One region of the Asinibacterium sp. OR53 genome, then DNA from elsewhere that is predicted to be linked to it. Evidence: riboswitches for the same ligand, from Rfam matches in the RefSeq annotation. Region 1 holds a riboswitch; the other holds the start of a gene.

Region 1 (9,341 bases):
TTGATGGCAAAAGCGATGCTGGGGTGATAAGCATAAGAAAACACTTTATAATATCCGCCGGTAATAGGATAGCGACTCCCGATTTCAGCATAAGTAAGTGCTCCGCAGAGTGCAAAAAATCCACCCAATATCCAGGCTGTAAAATAAACCGACGGCTCAATGGCATCTTTGGCGCTGGTAGCAGCCGTTCTGAAAATTCCCATCCCGATAACGAGTCCTACCACAATCATGGTAAAGCTGAAAAGATTCAATTGCTGTTTTCCCTGCATGGCGCCAGTTTTAGTTCAGTTAGCTTTAAATGTAAGCAATAAATCGTTCTTGGTCTGAAAATCGATGCACTCAGCGATTTACTGTTGCACAAATATTCCCGTTATCAGATTCGTCTTAACATCATATTCAAAAAGAAAATTCATATCAACCGGTCCAGTTTTGCCTATGAGAGACACGAATACCTGGCCTGCAAATTGTTTATTTGCCCATGAGCGAGGAAACATCTTGGCAACAGAGCCAATGTTATTTCCCACTTTTATCGAACCACCATTCATTAATTGAAAACAGTAACCAGGCGAAGTAATACTCATGGCTTGCAATTCATCTTTCATATACCAGGCTTCCATGCCTTTATATGTATAGTGCGTCATGCTGTCCTCATCCATTTCTGAATATTCTACGGACACCTTTACCGGTGTTCCAAACTTTCGTAAAAAATCTTTGACTCCCAACAATATAGTATTGACATGTGAAGCCGTTTTTCCTGTTACAGTCAAATCAAACTGATGGATATATAAATCATTGATTGAATCACTTGCATTAGCCTGGCCTTTGGCAATAAAAGCAGAAACCGCAGTTATTGCAGTAATCATCACAGTTGCTAAAATAATTTCCCTTCTCATAGACATTATTAAAACCGATGTTGGCTAATACAATACCAAGTATAGCATTAATCAAATTTAAATATATTTAATTGGTTAGTCTTTTGCTATAGGAAATTGAATATATCCTGATTACATTTGCACCGTAGTTGGTCCCCGAAGGGTCGGGGTTAAAAGGGAAGTCCGGTGCAAATCCGGCGCTATCCCCGTAGCTGTAAGCGCTATTCAACTGCTGATACTTCTGCCACTGTTCGTAAGAATGGGAAGGCCATCAGCGGAGCGCAAGCCAGAAGACCTGCCAGCAATGGGTTTCATTCAAGGCTTTCGGGTGAAAGGCATGGAATGTAAATGCTGTCTGCAGCAGCAATTTATATTTCTTCTTTTTTCAATTTTCCTGAAAGCTCATTGTTCAAATTAAAACAAACAAACAATGAGCAAAACATTAACGCTCTCATGCATGCTTACTGCTTCCCTGCTGGCAGGACAAACAGCATTTTCACAGCAGGATTCTATCCGAACGGGACAACTCGATGAAGTGGTGGTTACCGCCAACAGGGTTAGTCTCAAACAATCTCAGACCGGCAAGATCGTAACGGTCATAGACCAAAAAATGATTGCCAATAACCAGGGCAGAACACTTGCCGAATTACTCAATACCCAGGCAAGCTTTTTCATCAACGGATCGAACAATACGCTGGGAACTAACCAGGACCTGTATTTCAGGGGTGCCGGTGTAGGCAGTATGTTGATCGTAATAGATGGCACGCCGGTATACGATCCTTCGCTGAGCAGCAACTCTTTTGATCTGAATAATATTGCGCTGGACCAGGTGGAAAGGATCGAGATCCTCAAAGGCGGGCAAAGCACCCTCTGGGGCAGCGATGCCGTAGCCGGTGTGATACAGATCTTCATGAAAAAAGGGACCGGTAAAAAAGCCAATGTCAATGCTTCCGCTGCCTATGGCACTTACAACACATTCCGCGCAGGAACAGGTTTGAGCGGACGGCTGGATAAGCTCGGTTACAATGTACAGTACAGCTACGTTAAAAGCGATGGGATGGCTGCTGCCTATGACAGCACAGGCACACAGGGTTTCAAGAAAGATGGATTTGAGCAGACCAATCTGCTTGCCGAACTCAATTACCAGTTCAGCAACCGCTTATCGGCAAGGGCTTTTGGCAATTTCGGCGTTTATAGAACCGATTTGCCCGGCGGCGCCTTCACCGATGAAAAGGATTATACCGCTAAAAATAACCACCAGTTGAGTGGATTCTCGTTGCAATACCACGATAACAACGGATTCAGCTGGAACCTGATGGGCAGTTACCAGCAGGCCAAAAGGTTGTTCGTGAACGACAGTACTTACACTGCCGCTTATACCAAGTATTATTCCGGTAATTATATTGGCAACTCTTACGTGCTGGAGACCAACGGCAACAAAAAATTCAATACACATCTGCAATGGGTGGGCGGCATCCAGTATACACGTCAGAATACAACCCAATCATCCCTGTACATCAGCACGGGTGTTCCCGCTTACCAGTCTTCCTCGGCATTGGGTAAAGACAGCACGTATACCAGCCAGTTTTCGGCATATAGTTCATTATTGCTCACAGATCTTAGTGGCTTCAATTTTGAAGCGGGTGGTCGCATCAACCATCATTCCATCTATGGCAACAACGCTACTTATACTATTAACCCGTCTTATAATATTGATGAGAACACCAAATTGTTTGTAAACATTTCTTCTGCTTACAAAGTGCCTTCTCTCTACCAGTTATACAGTGAATATGGCAACAAAGGACTGAAACCGGAAAGCAGCACTACTTATGAAATAGGTGTGCAAACACAAAGCAATAACAAAAGACAGCGCTTGCGCTTTGCGGCATTCAAAAGAGATATACATAACCTCATCATCTTTTATACCAACCCGGTAACCTATGCCGGTCAGTATATCAATCGCAATGAGCAGCACGATTATGGCTTTGAAGTAGAAAGCAATACTTTATTGGCTTCTTTTGGTAGCTGGAGCAATAACCTCAGCTTTATCGACGGGCAGGGTGTTGAAAACGGTACAAAAACAGACAACCTGTACCGCCGTCCCAAGTTCGTGTTCAATAGCAGCCTCAGCCTGCAGCCTTTTGCCGCACTCACAGTTATTCCTTCATTCAAATATGTAGGCGCCCGGTTAAAAGGGCCTTATGATGCGGGTCCGGCTGAACAACCACATTATTATACCATCGATTGCTATGCGGGATATGCTTTGTCCGGAAAAATTAAAGTATTTTTGGACTTCCATAACATCACCGATCAGCAGTATTTCGATGTTGTTGGTTACAACAGCAAACGATTCAATATGATGGCCGGTTTCAGTGTTAAACTATAATAACTAACATCAAATCAACCGATATGTCGCTCAACAAAATCAATCCGCGCGTTTCTTTGCTTTTAGTGTTCATTGCCCTGACGGCTGGCTTACGCGTTTTTTCTGCTACCTCAGCAGGAACACAAGCTGCTCTCAACAACTTCACGCCTATTGGAGCCATGGCTCTTTTTGGGGGCGCTTACTTTCATACCAAATGGAAGGGGTATTTCTTTCCGCTGCTGGCGTTGTTTTTGAGTGATGTGATCATGATGAAGTTTGTATATGGAGGAACCGGATTGAGTAATGGTTTGTTGTACAACGGGTGGTACTGGACTTATGGTGCTTTTGCGTTGATGGTGCTGATCGGATCGCTGATCAAAAATGTAAGTTTTAAAACGGTGATTGCCGGAGCCGTAGGCGCTGCATTGATGCACTGGATCGTTACCGATTGTGGTGTATGGCTCAGCGGTGGTACCGATATCACTACAGGCCTTCCCTATACACGCGACTGGAACGGATTGGTGAAATGTCATATACTGGCCATTCCTTTCATGAAAAATATGCTCATCGGGAACCTGATCTATGGCGCTGTACTCTTTGGAGGTTTTGAATACCTGCAAAAAAGATATCCGGCATTATTATCCATGCAATAAGTTGTTGCAAAAGCCTTCCGTTCGGAAGGCTTTTGTTTTTTATCCTGATCAAAAAGAGTTATGGTTGCATTATCCTTTCTTCCGGCAGCTACCCGCATGATCTATGATATGGGATTGCAGGAGTTGCTGCATGGCGTTACGTTTGAGTGCTTTCCTCCTGCCCTTGCAGAGAAGCCCAAGGTAGTGCGCTGCTTACTCGAAGGCCATCATTATTCAAGCCTGGAGATCGACCGTATCTTTTCTGCATCCAAAGCACAGGGCAAAAGCCTCTACTATGTAGATGAGCCGCTCTTGCAGGAGCTGAAGCCTAATCTGATCTTCACGCAGGATGTGTGCGATGTATGCCAAATAGATACCACCTGCACTCATGCAGCTGTTGCAAAGCTGGATCACCAGCCGTTACTTGTTCCCCTTACGCCGCAAAACCTCGATGATGTATATCACACCGCCGTTGTCATTGCAACAGCTTTGGGGAAAGAAGAAGCGGCTTACGAATACCTCGCATCACTTAAAAAAAGGACCGATGGCATACTCGATACTTTGCGGGCCCATCGCATGCCTTTGAAACGCGTTATGCTTTTTGAATGGATCGACCCCATTTACAATTGCGGACACTGGATACCTTACCAGGTAGCGCAGGCAGGCGGCATCGATATGCTGAGCAACCCTTCGGGCGATTCCATCGTTACACAATGGGAAAGGATCGTGAAATACGATCCGGAGGTGCTGGTGATTGCACCCTGTGGCTTTGAAGTAACACGTGCCAAAGAAGAGTTGCACCTGCTTACCCAAAAACCGGAATGGGCTTCTTTGCAGGCAGTTCAGCACCGGCAGGTTTTCCTGGTCGATTTTGACCTTTTTACGCAGCCCAGTGCCAGCACGCTCACAGATGGTATTGAATTACTGGCTGCATTGTTCCATCCTGCATTGTTCAAAATACCCGCTCATTTAACACACAAATACCTTTCCTTATACGGAGAGAAAATAATGGCATCATGATCATTTTTGTAACCGGCGGCGCCCGAAGCGGTAAAAGTCGCTATGCACAGGAACTGGCGCTTTCTATGAGTAATAACCCGGTATACGTGGCAACAGCAAAAGATTGGGGAGGTGATTTCAGCGACCGCATCAAAAGACACCAGGGCGACAGGGGCCCGGAGTGGACCAGCTATGAAGCGCAAAAAGAAGTGAGTGCTTTGCCCATCGGTGAATGTGTATCGGTGATCGATTGCGTAACACTTTGGCTGACCAATTTCTTCATCGATTTTAAAAATGACATCGACCAATCACTCATTGCTTTCAAAAAAGAAATTGATGCGCTGGACAAAATGAATGGCACTTTCATTATCGTGAGCAATGAAATTGGCATGGGTGTTCATGCCGAAACTGAAATAGGCCGGAAATTCACAGACCTGCAGGGTTGGGCCAATCAATATGCTGCGGCCAAAGCTGCCCGGGTAGTATTACTGGTAAGCGGCATTCCTCTTACTATTAAGGTATAGATCGTATGCAGTTTAATATCACAGATACCGAAATACTGAGAAACATCATCCTCCACCGCAGGGATGTAAGGGGAAACCGCTTCTTGTCAACTCCTGTTTCAACTACTGTAATGGATCAGCTATTGTTTGCATTTGAACATGCACCATCTGTAGGATATTCCCAGCCATGGCAATTGATAGTTATCGAAAAAGAAACTACTAAACAGGCCGTTAAGAATATTTTCATTGAGTCGAATGATCATGAGCGTGTTCGTTTTGATAGCGACAAAGCAAGTCAGTACCAGCGTTTGAAGCTGGAAGGGATCGTAGAAGCACCTATTAACATAGCTGTCTTCTATACGCCACCTGAGCAACCGGTATTAGGACAGACAATGATGCCAGAGGCAGGCTTGTATAGCGTTGTTTGCGGCATCCAGAATATGTGGTTAATGGCCCGGTCACTGAATGTTGGAATGGGATGGGTAAGCATACTGGAACCGGAAAAGATAAAAGAAGTACTGCATGTTCCATCACACCTGCAACTGGTAGCGTATTTATGTATTGGCTATGTGAGCAAGTTCGACGAATTACCCGAATTGGAACTATTAGGGTGGGAACGCAGGAAAGATCAAACTGAATTCATCCATCACGAAACATTCAAGCAACCTTAATATGCTACCTTATCGATCTTATTTTAATTGGAGTGGAGGAAAAGACAGTGCGTTGGCGCTTCACTACGCATTGCAGCAACCTGCCTATAGCATAGAAAGGCTGATAACCAGCGTAAACAGCACTTATAACCGTATTTCCATGCACGGAGTGAGGGCAGAACTGCTAGAGCAACAAGCCGGCGCCTTGGGTATACCGCTACAGCAGTTACGGATGTCAGACCAGCCTACGATGACAGAATATAACCAGGCTATGGCTGCATTAACTGCTTCATTGTATAAAGAAGGATTTACCCATTCTGTTTTCGGCGATATTTTCCTGGAAGATCTGCGTAAATATCGCGAAGAACGGCTTGCAGAGCAACATATAAGTGCGTATTTCCCGATATGGAAAAGAGATACTACTGAGCTGATACATGAATTCATTGACCTCGGCTTTAAAACCATAACCGTTTGTGTTAAATCGGAACTGCTGGATCAAAGCTTTGTGGGCCGTGTTATTGACAAAGACTTCCTGAAAGATCTTCCTTCCAATGTAGATCCTTGTGGCGAGAATGGCGAGTTTCACACATTCGTTTTCGATGGTCCCATATTCAAACAACCCATTCCATTTACACTGGGCGAAAAAGTATTCAGGGAATACCAGGCGCCAAAGGACCAGGATGATAATTGTTTTACTGGCAAAGCCAAACGGCCTGCATCTATGGGATTCTGGTTCTATGATCTTTTACCCGTTTAATTTCATTCATCATGTTACAAGAACAACTGCAACAGGCCATCAACAATAAAACCAAACCATTGGGCGCACTGGGTGTGCTTGAAACGATCGCATTACAAACAGGCATGATCCAGGGAACGCTTCGCCCTGTCATCCGTCATCCGCATATTGTTGTCTTTGCAGGTGATCATGGCATCGCCGCAACCGGACTCGTCAACCCTTATCCACAGGCTGTAACGGCACAGATGGTGTTGAACTTTTTGCACGGAGGCGCCGCTATCAATGTTTTTACCAGGCAACATCACATTGAGTTGATAGTAGTGGATGCCGGCGTGAACCACGATTTTACCCAATTGCCCGATCATCCTCATTTCATTCATGCGAAGATTGCGCAAGGCACGCACAATTATCTCGAAGCGCCAGCCATGAGCCGCGAGCAGGCAAATGCAGCCATTGCAAAAGGAAAAGAAATTGTACACCAGCTGGCCACCAAAGGATGCAATTGTATTGGCTTCGGTGAAATGGGTATTGGCAATACTTCCTCAGCCTCGCTGATCATGAATGCGTTGACAGGTTTATCTATTGAAGCCTGCACGGGGCGTGGAACCGGCGCATCGGATGAACAATTGCAAACAAAGATCCGTACGCTGGAAACAGTTGCACAAAAGCATCACCTGAAAGCTTATGACAAAGATGCCATTGACCTCTTATCGAAAGTGGGTGGTTTTGAAATTGCCATGATGGTCGGCGCGTATTTGCAGGCTGCCGAAGAAAAAATGGTGATATTGGTAGATGGATTCATTGCAACTGCTGCTCTTCTCATTGCAAAAGAACTGGACCCTGTTGTATTGGATCATTGCATTTTTGCACATCACAGTGGTGAGCAGGGACATGAGAAAATGTTGCAACACCTGGAAGCCAGGCCCCTATTGCAGTTGGGCATGCGGCTGGGCGAAGGAACGGGCGCGGCCCTGGCTATTCCACTGGTGCAAAGCGCCGTTAATTTTCTTTGTGAAATGGCCAGCTTTGAAAGCGCAGGAGTAGAAAAAAAGAGTAGAGACTAACCAATATGGAGCAAACGCAAAACAAATCCGGATTGAAACATCAATGGCATGTTTTTCTTACTGCCGTGATGTTCCTTACGCGCATACCTGTTCCGCATAATATTGACCATAGCAGCGGGATGCTACAGAAAGCTGCCAGGTATTTTACCTGGGTAGGACTCGTTGTGGGTGTTATAGGCGGCGGGGTATTTTTTCTGTTGAATAAATATTTACCCGGTTCTCTTTCCATTGCTTTTTCGATGCTGGCGACTATTTTGGCTACCGGCGCTTTTCATGAAGACGGTTTTGCCGATTGCTGCGATGCTTTTGGAGGAGGATGGACTAAAGAAAAGATATTATTGATCATGAAAGATAGCCGCCTGGGTACTTACGGCGTAGTAGGATTACTGGGTGTGCTTGGTTTTAAGTTTTTGTTGCTTTCTTCTCTTATCGTGCTTTGCGATCCCTTGCATTTAGCATTACTGATAATAGCGGCACACAGTACCAGTAGGCTCATGGCCATTGGCATTATGCAATCTTATTCGTATGTACAGGATACCGATACCAGCAAAAGCAAACCAATTGCGAGCCGCAAGCTCACAACGCTTGAATTATTGATAGCGGTATCGGGCGCTTTATTGCCTATGTTGCTGCTAAAGCCTGCGCTCTGGCTGGTATTATTACCCATGGGCATTGCATGCTGGTGGGCCGGGCGGTATTTCCATAAATGGATCGGCGGCTATACCGGCGATTGCCTCGGCGCCACACAACAATTAACGGAACTGGTGTTTTATTTATCGGTATTTTTCATTATCCGTTAATTTGCACGATTATGGATATATACCTCATCCGGCATACGACTCCTGCCATTGCCAAAGGCATCTGTTACGGGCAAACAGATCTCGATGTAACCGACAGTTTCCCGGAAGAAATGTTGCGCACCAAAGCCCATTTACCACAGTCAGTGAGCACTGTCTTCAGCAGCCCGCTGCAACGTTGCAGGAAATTGGCGGAAGCCCTTTTCCCACAGCATCCTATTCATTTTCACGATCATTTGAAAGAATTGGATTGCGGCACCTGGGAAATGCAGCCCTGGGATGATATTCCTAAAGAAGAGATCGATCCCTGGATGAAAGATTTTGTGCATGTAGCAGTACCCAATGGTGAAAGTTATACCAGGATGCACAAACGTGTGGTCGATTGTTTTGAACAAATACAACAGCTTCCGGGTCCTGCTGTGATCGTAGCCCATGGCGGCGTGCTTCGCAGCATCCTCTCGCATATTACCAATACACCATTGAAAGAATCATTCGACGCTTTTACACTGCATTATGGTTGTGTGGTCAGGCTCCATAAAAATGGGTCGGGCTTTGCGCATGAAGTACTGTATAACCATTCCCTGGAAGGAAAAGAATGGCACAGACCAAGTAAAAATTGATCGTCATCCCGAGCGTCTTTGCAACGTCATCCCGAGCGAAGCCGAGGGATCTGTCTGAATGTGAAGCAGCCCCTTCGACTCACTTCGTTCGCTCAGGGTGACG
Region 2 (9,341 bases), 1.9 Mb from region 1:
GGGGGCTACCAGCAATGAATTACGGACACCGTATTTCAGCACTTCAGCTTTCAAAGTATACCAATCCCAACGAAGTGTCGGCTCTGCATTCCACATATCGAATTGGAAAATACCTTTCGATACCGGTGAGCCCGCATAGGTTTCATAAGGGCCTTCTACTTTAGCCAGGTCTTTACTGGCCGTCATCGCAGCAAAATAAATGGTCTCAAATATTTCTTTGTTGAGTTGTTTTGCTTCATCGCTTTCAAAAGGAAGGCGCAACAGGATGAATACATCAGCCAGTCCCTGTACGCCGAGGCCAATGGGACGGTGTTTGAGATTCGAAGTACGTGCTTCTTCAACAGGATAATAGTTGTAGTCGATGATCCGGTTGAGATTTTTGGTAGCTTCATACGTAACCTCATACAGCTTTTGGTGATCGAACTGCCCGTTGATCACATATTTGGGCAATGCCAGTGATGCCAGGTTACACACCGCTACTTCTTCGGGTGAAGTATATTCCATGATCTCGGTACAGAGATTGGAGCTCTTGATGGTTCCCAGGTTCTGCTGGTTGCTCTTGCCGTTGGCGGCATCCTTATATAACAGGTAAGGCGTTCCCGTTTCAATCTGTGCATCGAGAACGGCAAACCAAAGTTCCTGTGCTTTGACTGTTCTTTTTGCTCTGCCCTCTTTTTCATAACGGGTATACAATTCTTCAAACGCATCGCCCCAGCATTCGTGTAATCCGGGTGCTTCATTCGGACAAAATAAACTCCATTCTCCGTCAGCTTCCACGCGTTTCATGAACAAATCAGGTATCCAGAGCGCATAGAAGAGATCACGCGCACGCATTTCTTCTTTCCCATGGTTTTTACGCAGATCAAGGAACTCGAACACATCTGCGTGCCAGGGTTCCAGGTAAATGGCAAAAGCGCCTTTGCGTTTGCCGCCGCCCTGATCTACATACCTGGCCGTATCATTGAATACACGCAGCATGGGAATAATACCGTTGCTGGTACCGTTGGTGCCGCCAATATAGCTGCCTGTAGCACGTATCCCGTGAATAGCCAACCCAATACCACCGGCGCTTTGAGAAATACGGGCAGTTTGTTTGAGGGTATCGTAAATACCTTCAATGCTGTCGTCTTTCATGGTCAGCAGGAAACAACTGCTCATCTGCGGTTTGGGTGTTCCGGCATTGAACAAAGTAGGCGTAGCGTGCGTAAACCATCTTTCACTCATGAGGTGATAAGTTTTGATGGCGCTTTCGATATCATTTTTGTGGATACCGATGGCCACGCGCATATACATTTGTTGCGGACGCTCAGCTACTTTGCCATCGATCTTGAGCAGGTATGATTTTTCGAGTGTTTTAAAACCGAAATAATCAAAGCCATAATCCCTATCGTATATAATAGTAGAATCCAACAGCTCTGCGTTATCCTGTATGATCTGCCACACATCATCGGCAAGCAGCGGAAGATGTTTTCCTGTTTTGGTATCGGTGCATTCATACAATTGCTGCATCACTTTGGAAAACCGTTTGGTGGTATTTTTATGCAGGTTGCTCACGGCAATGCGGCTGGCCAGTAATGCATAATCGGGATGCTTTACCGTGAGTGAAGCCGCCGTTTCCGCCGCCAGGTTATCCAGTTCCGTGGTAGCCACTCCATCATACAATCCTTCAATAACTTTCTTAGCCACATCCACCGCATTCACAAACCTGCGGTCGAGGCCATAACATAATTTTTCTATGCGCGCTGTGATCTTATCGAACTTTACGCTCTCTCTTTTTCCGTTTCTCTTGATTACCTGCATGATTGTATAATTTTAATGAGTTATGGTTTGTTTTGTTTACACTATTGTCATTCCGAGCATTTTACATCGTCATCCCGAGGATGACGTGCTAAAAGTCTTCGTCCGTTGAAAATGTCTGCGCTTCTTTACCTGCAAGTACCCCTGCTTTCTGGTAGTCTCCCACCCTCTTTTCAAAGAAATTGGTCTTTCCTTCCAGGGAAATCATTTCCATGAAATCGAAAGGATTGGATGCATTGAATATTTTGGGATAACCCAGTTCAGCTACCCAACGGTCTGCTACGAATTCAATGTATTGCTGCATCAACCGCGCATTCATGCCAATGAGGTCTACCGGCAACGCTTCGGTGATGAACTCTTTTTCAATCTTTACTGCATCCGTGATGATCTCGTATACCTGCTCCTGTGACAATTTGTTTTGCAGCATGCTGTACAACAAGCAGGCGAACTCGCAATGCAGTCCTTCATCGCGACTGATCAGTTCATTACTGAAGGTGAGGCCCGGCATCAATCCTCTTTTCTTCAACCAAAAAATAGAACAGAAACTGCCACTGAAAAAAATACCTTCCACGGCTGCAAATGCTACCAGTCTCTCTGCAAAGTTTCCGTTTTCTATCCAGCGCAAAGCCCATTCTGCTTTTTTCTTCACAGCAGGAACGGTATCTATCGCATGGAATAATTTGTCTTTCTGAACAGGATCTTTGATATAAGTATCTATCAGCAAAGCATAGGTTTCGGAATGGATATTTTCCATCATGATCTGGAAACCATAGAAGCAGCGCGCTTCGGGCAACTGGACTTCACTCATGAAATTCACGGCCAGGTTCTCGTTCACGATGCCATCACTGGCAGCAAAAAAAGCCAGTACATGCGAGATGAAATGTCTTTCTCCATCGTTCAACGATTGCCAGTCTTTCAGGTCACCTCCCAGGTCTATCTCTTCTGCGGTCCAGAAACTGGCTTCGTGTTTTTTATACTGTTCCCATACTTTGGGATAATTGATGGGCAGGATCACGAAACGATCCTTGTTTTCTTTCAATAAAATTTCTTCCTGTTGCATAGTAATGTTTTTATTACTGATGCCTTGGGTTAGGGAGACGGGTCGATTACAAGAGAAGAAGGTTCCTCAACTGATGACCAGTCTTGCTTTTCACCCGAAAGCACGACAATATTCCTGGATATATGGCAGGTCTTCTGACTTACCCGATCCCTGGAGGAGCCTTCCCATTCCTGCAGGCAGGAACAGTGGCTGATTGGATTCCAGGGATACATGCCCGCTGGGGCGTCGGGTTCACAGCTACGGGGATAGTTCCGGATTCATCACCGGATTCCCTTTTAATGCAGTAAAACGCAGAACAACTATACCGCAACCATTAATCCTATAGCAACATTACTAAATCAATCTTAACATAGCCGGACAGACTTATGCACCAGTTGTTGAAAAATGTGAGAAAAGCTTATGCGACGCAGCTTTCACTTGTCTTTTTTCAATAATAGCCTTATAGATGCCAGGTGCGACAACAATACCACCGGTACCACACAGGCCGGAAGCCAGATATAGGGAAAATAAAGTACGGCTATATTTGGTTGATCCAACCCGTAGCGCTGGAAAGCGAATGGTGCAGAGAGGATGGCAATCCGTACAATATTGATCAGTAAAATCAGGCAGATGATATTCCATACCAACAGTACCCATTTATTGTATGTTTCTTTCTGGAAAGCGAGATAGTAAATGAACGGTGCCGATATACCGGATAGTATATCGAAATTCCGGCCTTCAAAAGTCATGATCTGCGGAACCACTTTATGTACCCAAAGCCATAACAATACGATCTCAACCGGAATCCTGATGATGTGCACGATAGTAAGCACTTTCAGATTCATGCCATCAATGAAAGTTCTTCCCCGTTTCGTTATAAATAAAATCAGTATCACCAACACATTGGGCAATGTGGCCAACAAAAAGGCCGGCGGCTGGGTATGGGTGTTCCGGTAATAAAATCCGGTAATGCTGATCACAGCCTGTGCAGCCAGCCAAATGAACAGGATAGATAGTACCAGGCGCGTTTTGGTGGTGGCCAGTGCAAAGAGGTAAACAGTCAGCAAGGTGGTCAAGCCGAAAACGACCCCGATATAAGAGGGCAAGGTTTCCATGATGTATTATTTAAAAGGATGAAACGGTGAGCCACCCTAATGAAGGATGGCCTCGTTCATGTATCCGAAGATTTCGCTTCCTAAAGATACTATTATGGCTGTAATTCAAGCACCATGGTTCCTTTGGCAGCGACAGAGAAATGATTACTATACGATTGACCAGTCAAAATGTCTTTCCCCCTGGCAAAACCCCTGGTGCGTTCCTGGAATTGGTCGAAATCGATAGCAGCTTCCTTATCACTGGTATTGAGCACACACATAATGGTTTGCTTGTTACTGTACCTGAAATATACATACACTCCATTAGCAAAAGGCAGGTATTGCATGGTATGTCCGGTAGTGAGCGCGGATGAATTTTGACGGTAATGTGCCAGCGTACTCACAAAATTGAATGCTTCGTTTTCTTTTTCCGAACGGCCTGATGCTTCAAATTTATTTTCCTTGTCACCAGGGAAGCCACCGGGAAAATCAAATCGTACCATTGCATCACTGGAGTTCTTTAAATTCTTCATCAATATTTCTGTTCCATAATACAATTGCGGAATGCCACGAAGGGTGAGTAATAATACAATGCCTTGCTTGTAACGATTCATATCCTCTCCTGCTACAGAATAAAAACGATCCATATCGTGGTTATCGAGGAAAATGCAATTCTTCGACGGGTCTTTGTATAAAATGTCCTGTGCCAGTGTCATGTATAGTTTGTTCACACCTTCTGTCCATCCAAAAGGCTGGTTGAGTGTAGCCAGCATGGCAAAATTCACCGGGAAATCTGTAACGCCCTGCAGGTTGTGTTTGAAAGGTACTTGCAGATTATTACGCGTAAAATAAGCGCTGCCTGTGATGGTGTTGGACCATACTTCACCAAACACCGTCAGGTTGGGATATTCTTTCAACAAAGCATCATTGATGCGGTTGAGGAATGCCTCATCGCAATACTTATAGGTATCTACCCTCCAGCCATCGATGCCGAATGTTTCAGTGGCCCAGATGGCATACTGAATTAAAAAGTTCGCTACATAAGGATTTCGTTGGTTAACATCGGGCAGGTGGGGTGTGAACCACCCGTCGAGCATTTGTTTTTTGTCTTTCGCGCTGCCATAGGCATCAAAAACGGCTTCATCGCGGTGATTGCTGCCGGTGTAAGCAGGCCATTGATTGATCCAGTCTTTTGCCGGCGGGTCCATCGCAATCCAGTGTTTGATACCGATATGGTTGTACACGGCATCCTGTATGAGTTTCATGCCCCTGGCATGGAGTGCATCTGATAATTGCAGGTAGGCCGCTTCTCCTCCATAACGTTTATCGATCTTATACTGATCGGTAAACCAGTAGCCGTGAAAGCCGCTCAGCATACCATTGGGTTCTCTTTCAAGGGGCATATCATTTTCTACTACAGGTGTCATCCACACGGTAGTCACACCCAATTCTTTGAGGTAGTTGAGGTGCTGTGTTACGCCTTGTATATCACCGCCATGGCGCATCAGTAACTGGTTTCGGTCGCAACTGGTATCGCGCATATCAGCAAAGTGATCATTTTTTGTATCTCCATTACTGAAGCGATCGGGCATGAGGAGGTAAACGAAATCTTTTGAAGTAACTCCCTGCGCAAATCTTTTGCCATTGCCTTCCCGCCTGGCTTTCAATGGCCATTGAATACTGTGTTTGCTGTTGCCATTATTGAAAGTGATGGTTACCATACCCGGCTTGGCTGTAGAAGCTATCGACAGATCCAACACCAGGTATTTGCTGTTCTCCAACTGATGCGTTTTTAGCAATTGCACACCAGGATATTGAATGCTAGGCTTTTCTTTATTGAAACCTTCTTGCATGCTTTTTACGATCAGCTGCACTTTATTCCATTGCATGCCGGTAAACCAGTTCGTGGGATATACCTGTATGTCCTGACTATAAGCAATGATGCAGGCACCAAACGCCAGTGCCAGCAGAATTGTTTTTCTCCTATCCATGTTTTAATCTTTTTTTTCTTTTACTACCAATGCGCATACCAGGGCAGCGACACAGAGCATACACCCGCCTACCTGCACTGCCAGCAACCGGTCGTTATGAAGGAAGTTATTCATGATCTTACCAAAGAATAATGAAGCGATGATCTCGGGCAATACAATGAAGAAATTGAAAACACCCATGTAAATACCCATCTTCTCTGCAGGTAAACAGCCTGCCAGCATGGAATAAGGCATAGATAAAATAGAAGCCCAGGCAATGCCTACCAGTCCCATCGCTATATAGAGATAGGCCGGCTCATGGATATGATTCACTGCAATTAATCCCAGGCCACCCAATAGTAAACAGGCAGTGTGTGTATATTTCTTACCCATTTTTTTTACCCAGAAAGGCAATGAAAATGAAAAGGCAAATGTGACCAGGTTCAAAATGGCCGAAGTGGTGTTGGCATATTCCAATCCGCGGGTATACAATTCACTGTTGCCTTTGGCATCACCACCAAAAATTTCTGCGGCTACACCTGTGCTGTAGTAGAACCACATGAGAAAGAGTCCGGGCCAGGTAAGAAAGTTCACCAATGCCAGCCTTTTCATCTGAGCAGGCATTTGAAGAATGGAGGAAGTGATCTCTTTGATACCACCGCCAAATCCTTTGTTGGATTCTTTTACTTTCTCGCGCCAGTTCAGGTCGGACGGCGGATATTCATTACTCCGGAACACAGTATATAAAACAGCTACCAGGAATACAAAACCACCGATATAAAATGAGAGCATGATGTTCTGCGGAATAGCACCACCTGCTTTATCTCTCGATACGCCGAACCATTCTACCAGTTTCTGCGGTAAGTATCCTGCTATAAAAGAGGCCAGTCCAATGAACATACTCTGCATGGCAAAACCATAAGGCCTTTGTTGCTCATCGAGGTTATCGGCCACAAAAGCGCGAAAGGGTTCCATGGTAATGTTGATGCTGGAATCGAGTATCCACAACATGCCTGCCGCCATCCATATCACCGATGCATTGGGCATGATGAACAGGGCCAGGGAGCTGAGTATGGCGCCTACCAGGAAAAAAGGCCTGCGGCGACCTAAACGCGGGTGCCAGGTACGGTCGCTCAGGTAACCAATGATGGGTTGTACCAGCAAGCCGGTCATGGGAGCGGCGAGCCATAATCCGGGAATCTGTTCGGGAGAAGCGCCCAGGTATTCATAGATGGCACTCATGTTACCCATTTGCAGGCTCCATCCGAACTGGATGCCGAAGAAGCCGAAACACATGTTCCATATTTGCCAGAAACTCAGGCTGTGCTTGACCCCTGTGTAGGTTGTTGACATAGCAATCGGTATCGTTTAACTAATATGTATTTATTACACAAAGTCTAAAAATACAACAAAACCTCATTCCTCCTTGTACCGGCGCTTTTTTTCTTCTTTGTAATCCAATTGCTCCACTAGTGATTCCGGTGTAGGGTTACTGGTAATAGCAACCGCCACCTGAAAAAGCGCTACACATAAAACAATGGAAGTCAGCAGCTCTCCCCAGGTAATGCCATATCCCCAGAAGCGGTACACAGCGCCATAAGATGGCTTACCAATTTCATATATCACCGTTAAGGTATCACCTTCTTTCCATTCCCTCAACGGGTACCTGGCATCGATGGCATAAGTAATATTACCCTCTTTATAAACAGCCTTGGGGATATTGATGCCTGAAGCGCTGTCTTTCAGCCAGTGAATGGTTGCGGGAATTTTTTCTCCGTCGAAATAGTCGGGTTGCCTGGTAAAGAGCAAATAGCAACCGAAACAAACCAGGTAGAGTATGAAAATGCCTTTATACAATGACGGGACTTTAATGACAAACTTCGTTAATTTATTTCGTATCCAATAGTTGCATCATCAGTTCCGAAATCCTATGCGTTCCCTATCCTCCCATTTCCGCTGGTTTATTCTTTCATCTAACAGGTTTTCCATAGCATCATAAATTTGATTGAGTTGCACATCATGCTCACCCAGTCTTTCTTTCACCAACTTCAATTGTTCCCTGATATCATTTTGTTGCAAGAGAACCCTCCTGACTTCTATAAAGGCTCTCATGATGGCAATATTCATATTGATTGCCCGATCACTGTTTAAAACACCACTTAACATGGCTACTCCCTGTTCTGTAAAGGCATAGGGCAAATACTTGCTATGTTGTCCCCTTCCTGCCTTTAAGGTCACATTTTGTGACCTTAAAGACGCATCGCTTTCGTCTAAGGTTTCAATTTGAAACCTTAAAGATGCAACCTCTTCTTTGGTTAGCCGGAACATAAAATCTTCAGGGAATCGTTTGATATTCCGTTTCACAGAAAAGTTCAAGACTTTTAATTCTATGTGATAAAGCGCTGCTAAATCTCTGTCCAGCATTACCCTTTCTCCTCGTATATCATAAATCTTGCTTTGAATGGCTGGTATTATCTCCATTTCTCTGGTTTTAAATTGTTATACTTATTGATCAAGTATATTATGTACAAACAATTTAAAGACTTTATTCACAGGAGTTATCAGGTAGAATTACCTGAAATCATAGGCCAATAAAACAAAGAGCCGCATTTTGTAAAGCGGCTCTTTGTTTTATTGGAAATATTGTATTACACTTAATTCGAAAGGCTCCTGAAGTCCACCGGCACCAGTTTACTCACACCAGGTTCCTGCATGGTCACGCCGTAGATCACATCCACCGCACCCATGGTTTGTTTGTTGTGGGTAACAATGATGAACTGTGAATTGTCGCTGAACTTCTTGATCATTTGGGTGAACTTGCCTACGTTGGCATCATCGAGCGGCGCATCCACCTCATCGAGGATACAGAACGGAGCCGGTTTGATCAGGTAGATGGCAAACAGCAAAGCAGTAGCCGTTAAAGTCTTCTCTCCTCCACTCAGCTGTGTGATGGAAGAAGGTCTTTTACCTTTGGGTTTGGCAATGATATCGATACCGGTTTCCGCCAGGTTTTCAGGGTTCACCAGGATCATATCGGCTGTATCTTCTTCTGTAAAGAGGGCTTTGAACACGCGCTGGAAATTCTCGCGTACCTGGTTAAAGGTATCCAGGAACTGCTGGTTGGCTGTGGCTTCTACTTCCTGTATGGTCTGTAACAGGCTTTCCTTGGCAGAAACAAGATCGTTCTTCTGCTCTAAGATAAACTCATAGCGCTTCTTCATTTCCGTGAATGCTTCAATAGCCGTAGGATTTACTTCGCCCATATTCTCAAGGCGCTTCTTCATCCGGTCTGAACTGGCTTGCAGTTCTTCTATGCTGGCATCGGTAGTACGCACCTGGTCAAGGATCTCATCGAGTTCTATTTTGAATTCCACACTGAGCCTTTCTTTCATACCGGCCAGTTGCAGTTTCAATTCATTTAGTTTATCCTTGATTTCAGTT

Evidence for each region. Region 1 has a riboswitch for cobalamin ahead of SEDOR53_RS0106200 (TonB-dependent siderophore receptor). Riboswitches for the same ligand answer to the same signal wherever they lie in the genome.
Region 2: it holds a riboswitch for cobalamin, as region 1 does, so the genes downstream of both, SEDOR53_RS0114655 (ribonucleoside-diphosphate reductase small subunit) here and SEDOR53_RS0106200 (TonB-dependent siderophore receptor) in region 1, are expected to answer to the same signal.

The regions. Positions count from the first base shown of each region.
Region 1 covers NZ_KI911562.1:1,360,935-1,370,275, reverse strand. Annotated here, with positions in the region: gene SEDOR53_RS0106210 (APC family permease) at 1-269, opposite strand, end outside; gene SEDOR53_RS0106205 (hypothetical protein) at 348-893, opposite strand; cobalamin riboswitch at 1,006-1,190, shown strand; gene SEDOR53_RS0106200 (TonB-dependent siderophore receptor) at 1,303-3,258, shown strand; gene SEDOR53_RS0106195 (DUF6580 family putative transport protein) at 3,282-3,890, shown strand; gene SEDOR53_RS0106190 (ABC transporter substrate-binding protein) at 3,951-4,889, shown strand; gene SEDOR53_RS0106185 (bifunctional adenosylcobinamide kinase/adenosylcobinamide-phosphate guanylyltransferase) at 4,886-5,392, shown strand; gene bluB (5,6-dimethylbenzimidazole synthase) at 5,398-6,042, shown strand; gene SEDOR53_RS0106175 (diphthine--ammonia ligase) at 6,044-6,778, shown strand; gene cobT (nicotinate-nucleotide--dimethylbenzimidazole phosphoribosyltransferase) at 6,790-7,821, shown strand; gene SEDOR53_RS0106165 (adenosylcobinamide-GDP ribazoletransferase) at 7,827-8,621, shown strand; gene cobC (alpha-ribazole phosphatase) at 8,633-9,238, shown strand.
Region 2 covers NZ_KI911562.1:3,289,705-3,299,045, forward strand. Annotated here, with positions in the region: gene SEDOR53_RS0114650 (ribonucleoside-diphosphate reductase subunit alpha) at 1-1,800, opposite strand, end outside; gene SEDOR53_RS0114655 (ribonucleoside-diphosphate reductase small subunit) at 1,889-2,857, opposite strand; cobalamin riboswitch at 2,964-3,176, opposite strand; gene SEDOR53_RS0114665 (hypothetical protein) at 3,271-3,951, opposite strand; gene SEDOR53_RS0114670 (glycoside hydrolase family 13 protein) at 4,044-5,921, opposite strand; gene SEDOR53_RS0114675 (MFS transporter) at 5,925-7,253, opposite strand; gene SEDOR53_RS0114680 (hypothetical protein) at 7,317-7,757, opposite strand; gene SEDOR53_RS0114685 (ORF6N domain-containing protein) at 7,815-8,381, opposite strand; gene smc (chromosome segregation protein SMC) at 8,555-9,341, opposite strand, start outside.